2 linked regions of the Undibacterium parvum genome follow. The protein of the gene in region 2 binds, or shares a complex with, the protein of the main gene of each other region. Links are inferred from orthologs where the notes say so. Each region holds a gene or a part of one and is shown on either strand. Other genes may lie near its edges.

Region 1 (3,212 bases), 720 kb from region 2 along the record:
ACTAGTTTTTCGCTGGCATCTGCTTTGCCAAACCATGGTCAGTTCAAAACGAAAAAAACTGCTTTGATATAAATCAACGCAGTTTTTTTATTGTCCCCGCTATGCATAGCGGGGAGATTAGGCTTGCTTATGCCAGGTTTGCGTTGGCAAAATCCCAGTTAACCAAAGACCAGAATGCTTCCAGATATTTTGGACGCGCATTGCGATAGTCGATGTAATAAGCGTGCTCCCACAGATCGCAAGTCAACAATGGTGTGTCTGTTGTTGTCAACGGTGTCGCTGCGTTGGAGGTGTTAACGATGTCCAAAGTGCCATCTGCTTTTTTCACCAACCAAGTCCAGCTAGAACCGAAATTACCTACACAAGACTTAGTGAATGCATCTTTGAATGCATCAAACGAGCCCCACTTGGCATTGATCGCATCAGCGATCGCGCCAGTTGCTGCGCCGCCGCCGTTAGGCTTGAGACCGTTCCAGTAGAAAGTGTGATTCCAGATTTGGGCCGAATTATTGAAAACGCCGGCAGAAGATTTTTTAACGATTTCTTCTAAAGTGGCGTTTTCGAATTCTGTACCCTTGATCAGGTTGTTCAGATTCGTCACATAGGTCTGGTGATGCTTACCGTAGTGATATTCCAGAGTTTCTTTGGAGATATGTGGCGCCAGAGCGTCCATTGCATAGGGCAGTGCCGGGAGGGTATGTTCCATAGTGCATCCTTGTTTTGATTGCGGTGGGCTGTCGTTTCATTAACTGAAACGGTAAAAACAGCATTGTAAGCGTTTGTGCAAATGCTTGCAGCAATCGCTTGATTTTATGGCAGCGCTTGGTTACGCCCGAACGACTTCGCTAGCTTTGATCGCCCATGATGGCCAACGTGCGCTGGACCGAACTGATGCCCAACTCTGCGTGGTCGATGGCGGTGCGCAGATGCAACAGACTATTTGGCTTGATCTCTGCGCTGGAACGTATCAGCTTGCCCTTGTGGTCGCTCAAGATCACGTAGCCACGTTCTAGGGTGCGTTGCGGATTGAGTAATTCTAATTGTGCTTGCAGGTGCGCGAGGGTGCTCTGCTGCTGCTGTACACGGCGTAGGCTGGCATCCGTGAGTCGGCGTTGTAGTGCTTGCAGGTGTAAGTTTGCGGTAGCGCTATCGGGGCGCTGTGCGCTTAGGCGTGCGCGCCATTGGCCAAGTACTGTTTGCGCTTGTTGCAAGGGCATATGGCTGGCGTAGCGTAAGCGTTGCGCGCAGTTTTGTAATTGCAGTCGTTTACTGGCGATCGCGGCCCCAGGGCTGAGCAAGCGACGAGCAGTCCAGTCCAGGGTTTGTGCTTGTGTCGCTAGGCTTCTTTGCATCGCGCGCTGTAAAGAAATTTGGTTTAGCCTGAGTTCTGCTAAAAAATCGCTGCGTGCGCCAGCGGCAAGCTCGGCTGCGGCAGTGGGAGTGGCTGCGCGCAGGTCAGCGGCAAAATCGGCGATGGTGAAATCGGTCTCGTGTCCCACTCCACTAATGACTGGCATGCTGCAATGGGCAATCGTACGTGCCACGATTTCAGCGTTAAATGACCAAAGATCCTCTATGCTGCCGCCGCCACGACAGACCAGCAATACATCACATTCTTCGCGAGCAGAAGCGGTGGCAATGGCCTGGGCAATTTTTTCAGCAGCGCCTTCGCCCTGTACTGGGCTTGGATACAGTATCACTTGCACGTGGGGTGCGCGCCTCTTAAGGGCTGCGAGGACGTCGCGTAAGGCCGCCGCTTGTAGACTGGTGACTATGCCTACGCAGCGTACAAATGTTGGAATGGCACGCTTATTCGCGGTATCGAACAGGCCTTCGCTAGCCAGCTTAGCTTTTAGTTGCAAAAACGCCTCATACAGATTGCCAACTCCGGCACGGCGTATTGCCTCTACATTAATTTGGTAGTCACCACGCGGCGCATACAGACTGACTAAAGCTCTTACTTCGACCTTGTCGCCTTCGCGCGGGATGAAGTCGGCGTATTGTGCGCGGCCACGAAACATCACCGCTTTGACCTGTGCCGCACTGTCTTTTAGGCTGAAGTACCAATGACCTGAGGCGGCGCGGGTGAAATTTGAGATCTCGCCAGAGATCCAGCTCAGCGGGAAATTGCGTTCTAGCAATTGCGCCACCGCCTGGTTGAGCGCCGAGACGGTGATGACTGCGTTATTGGCGAGCGGATTTGAGGTGGGTGATTCAGGATTCATAAGGGCGGCAGGGTAAAAGCTGTCCACAGTTGCGTGAAATGCTCGCTAGGATGTCATCAAGCCCAGCTGATGTCAAAAAAAACTTGGAAAAATATACTAAGCGCTTGATTTTTATAGATAAAGTAATTTTGCCTATCCTTTGAGCAGTATCATAAAAAGCTTATGTATCAAGGACTTGCCTATTCGTAAGCGCGCTTGTGCACAAACTTATCCACAGAAATACGGGAAATAGTCGGATTAAATTTCACGAAAAACTTGGATAAATGCCTGCCTCATTTAGTTGCAGTGGAAGAATCTTTAATAAAATCAAAGACTTAATTCCCTACGCAAGCTTTGTACACAATCTTGTCCACAAAATATGTGTGGAAATAAGATCTTGAAAATCAAACTATGTATATTCAAATAATTTTTCTGTGGATAAATACCTGTTTTTCGGGATTGTTTAATTTTAGAGCAGTTTATAAATAGTGATTTAAATCATGTGCTTATAATTGTTTTTTAGTTTTTATAGCGGATTTATCCACAGAAAATGTGAAGAACTTTTCCGCTAAAGTCGTAAATCCAGTTATATTATTTATTTAATATTTTTATTTGAAGAAAGTGCGCTACTGCATGATTCTTGAGCAGGCGACAAATAATGATTAAAATCAATTGCTTAGCTACTAATGTTCGCTTTGTACACAATCTTGTCCACAAAATATGTGTGGAAATGTACAGGCATAGAGTGCCAGGCCAAGTTTCTTTACGGATATAATTTTTCACGGAAAAAACCTGAGGCTGCTTAAATTCCTAGCAGTCATTAAATACTGTTTGAAATCATGCTCTTAGCCTCGTAAATTTCTTTTGCACACAATCTTATCCACAAAATATGTGCAGAAATATGAATAAATTATATTTTTCGATTTTCCTGGAATCGAGCGCGATGTCTTGGAACATGTACTTTGAGCCGTGCCTAAATCTAAGGCACTATGAAAATAAAGAATAAAA
Region 2 (3,320 bases):
TTAAGGCCCCTACCGGCGGCGAGATCGACATGTCGTTGTCGTTAAGTACCACCAGCATATTGATGTCGTCATAGACACCTGCATTGTTCATGGCTTCAAACACCATGCCGGCGGTCATGGAACCATCGCCGATGATCGCCACCGAATGACGGCTCTCACCCTTGGTTTTGGCGGCCAGCGCCATTCCTAAGGCAGCCGAAATCGAGGTCGAGGAGTGACCTACGCCGAAGGTATCGTAAGGACTTTCTGCGCGGCGCGGAAAGCCGGAAACGCCTTCGTATTGACGCAAGCTGTGCATCTGATCGCGCCGGCCAGTCAGAATTTTATGCGGGTAAGTTTGATGGCCGACATCCCACACTAGACGGTCTTCCGGCGTATTAAAGACATAGTGCAGGGCGATCGTCAGCTCTACCGTACCCAGATTTGAAGATAGGTGGCCGCCGGTCTTGGAGACCGAGTCGATCACGAAATCTCGTAGCTCGTCGGCCAGCGGTGGCAATTGCGCGCGCGTCAGTTTGCGCAGATCGGCCGGAGTATTGATATTTTGGAGTAAATTAGTCTGGAGTGTCATAGCTTAAGCTTTCCGCTGCACGATCAGATCTGCCAGCTCGCGCAGTAGCTGAGCTTTTTCGCCAAATGGCAATAAGGCCTGATGCGCATCACGGCAGAGTTTGTCCGCTAGCGCACGGGAGGCGTCTAATCCCAGGAGTGAAACATAGGTAGGTTTATTATCGGCCGCATCTTTGCCTGCGGTTTTTCCCAAGGTTGCCGAATCTGCGGTGGCATCTAAAACGTCATCGACTACCTGAAACGCCAGACCGATGGCCGCGGAATACACGTCTAGTGCGCTTACTTCGCTTGTGGACAGGGTTTTGCCGCTCATCGCACCCATCAAGACCGAGGCGCGTAACAGTGCTCCAGTTTTTAGTCTGTGCATATGCTCTAGTTCTTCCACGTTCAGCGCCAAACCGACACTGGCAAGGTCGATCGCCTGGCCACCGCACATGCCGCGCGAGCCGGCCGCTGTTGCCAGTAATTGCAGCATCGGTAATTTAACCTCGGCACTGGCATCACCTTCCGCCAAGACCAGGAAGGCCTGTGCTTGCAAGGCATCGCCGACCAAGAGCGCGGTGGGCTCATCGTACTTGATGTGTACTGTCGGCTTGCCACGGCGCAGTGCATCGTCATCCATGCAGGGCATGTCGTCATGCACTAGCGAGTAAGCATGGATCATTTCTAAAGCCGCTGCAGCACGCGTGAGTAAGTGCAGCGGCGCATCGAATAGGCGACCGGCGGCATATACCAAGAGCGGGCGCACCCGTTTTCCGCCATCTAAGGCGGCATAGCGCATCGCTTCATGTAAGCGGGTCGGCAATGTGGTGCTGGCAGGAAGCAAATCTGCCAGAGCGATTTCAAATTCGACTTGCGTCGTTTTCATCCACGTCTGGAATTCCGCCAGTTGCGTGCTCATGCTTGAACCTCTTGGCTGTCGTCACTGGCGTAGGGTTTGAGTAAGCCGGCGTCCAGTACCTTGACTTGCTGCTCCACTTTATTGAGTTGATCCGCACAATACTTAATGAGTTCAGAACCCCTTTGATAGGCGCTGACCGAGGCCTCCAGCGCTAAATCGCCAGCTTCCATTTGCGCGACCAACTCGGATAGCTCGGCCATGGCATTTTCAAATGATGCCGGTGCGCTAGTGATGGGTAATTTTTTTGACATAATCGCTTGCAGGTGAAAAAGGAGTTCAACCCTGCATTTTAGAGCAAAGCTATTCCTGCGTGTGGAGTAATCAATCAGATCCTTAGATTGACATCATCAAGCAGAAATTTAGAGGGGAATTCTTGGGAATTCATGTTCGTGTAGCAATTTTCGCTTAGGATAGCGAATTTACTCTTGTTATGTGGCGCTTATAGGGAGAGTGTTTTTCTCTTGATATTTTTTGTATTGTGCTAAAAATATGTTTCCACTAGGCTTTACAAGTGGTTACACTTCTTGGCTTTTTGCATCAGGGCAATACAGCGATAATACTTAAAATAGTGCTGTAAAGAAGTGAAAATTGTGATACAAGCGTTTCCATGTGGAAATTATTCGTATATAGTAAAGTCAAATTCGAGAAACCCGTTTTGCGTAGTATAGTAAAGCTGTAAGCTAATTGATTTTAAAGGCAATTTTGTAAATTAATCATCGTTGCAAGTAAGCGTGAAGAAGTGTCATTATGTTACCGACCTCAACTAAAAAACCGAGTGGTATCTCAGCTGAAATTCATCCGCGAGTGTTAAAGACACCGGCGGAAATTTGGCACGTCTTGATGCAACAGGCAACGCATATGACAGTCGCGCAAATCGATGCGTTTTTAGCTAGATTGGCGAACGCCTTACTGGCAGCCTCAGAGCAATCGAATGATTCTAAAGAAGCTAGCCTGAGTTTTCACGCAGGCCAGTTACTTAAACAAAATGGCTACTCTTTTTATTACCTTGCTTCGGCGGCAATAGAAGCGAATTTTCGTAAAGAGATAGAGGCCTTACAAACCAAGACAGAATCTTTGCTTAACCAGCCAGATGTTGCCTTGACTTTGATCAGCTACGAAGAAATGGATACCAAGCTGGCCTTAGCGCGGGTAAGTCGAACCCTAGAGTTAGGCTGTGCTGAGGAGCTCACTGCGCTGAATATGCGACTGGCAAAATTAATGGACTGTGATAGCGTCGGAATTGCGCAAAATCCATTTCGTCCAGATATTTTCCTAAAGACCATGCAAGCCGTCTGGTGTGAATTCATCCCCGACTCCGCTGCTCATCATTTAATTTTCTCCTTGCTACGTACCGACATCCTGTTTGAGTTGGCACCCATCTATCGCGCGCTCAATGAAACTTTGGTAAGTCAGGGTATTTTGCCTGATTTGCAGGAATCGTATCGCGTCAAGAAAACCACCAGCAGTGTAAAGGCCAAAGTCGATAGCGAAACTGAAACTGAAGCTGAAGCAGAAACTGAGACTCTAAATAGTCATGTCGCGCAAAAGCTGAGGAAATATTTTTCGGCCAACCAAGCCCTACATTCCGGCTCCGAGCAGAATCATTTCGGCGCCCCACAATTTGGCGCAGAGGTGCAGGTATCCCGTGCTGTGGATACCAAACTATTCCAATATCTAGCTGATCTGCAAAAAAATATGGCCATTTCTCAAATGGCCACTGGTACGCAAGAATTTATGCGTTTATCGCAGATACGCGAGCAGATGCCAGAGTTGGCAAATAATGGCGTCGAAAAGCATACGCTAGATTTACTCTCAAAAATATTTGACACTGTATTTCGCAACCAAGATA

The links.
Region 1: the proteins of EJN92_RS13315 (region 2) and xseA are in contact, whole or in part, in a cryo-EM structure (PDB 8TXR), measured with the Escherichia coli proteins. The link is inferred for Undibacterium parvum from one-to-one orthologs.

What each region holds. Positions count from the first base shown.
Region 1 is NZ_CP034464.1:3,764,773-3,767,984, forward strand. Bases 36-2,917 are described here. They hold xseA (exodeoxyribonuclease VII large subunit), read right to left. Parts: upstream 2,226-2,917; coding sequence 846-2,225; downstream 36-845. Other genes in these bases: sodB (superoxide dismutase [Fe]), read right to left, coding at 128-706. UniProt on the Escherichia coli protein: Bidirectionally degrades single-stranded DNA into large acid-insoluble oligonucleotides, which are then degraded further into small acid-soluble oligonucleotides.
Region 2 is NZ_CP034464.1:3,045,460-3,048,779, forward strand. Bases 96-3,085 are described here. They hold EJN92_RS13315 (exodeoxyribonuclease VII small subunit), read right to left. Parts: upstream 1,723-3,085; coding sequence 1,468-1,722; downstream 96-1,467. Other genes in these bases: dxs (1-deoxy-D-xylulose-5-phosphate synthase), read right to left, coding at 96-571; EJN92_RS13310 (polyprenyl synthetase family protein), read right to left, coding at 575-1,471; EJN92_RS13320 (DUF1631 family protein), read left to right, coding at 2,219-3,085. Outside these bases: more of dxs, read right to left, coding at 1-95; more of EJN92_RS13320, read left to right, coding at 3,086-3,320. UniProt on the Escherichia coli protein: Bidirectionally degrades single-stranded DNA into large acid-insoluble oligonucleotides, which are then degraded further into small acid-soluble oligonucleotides.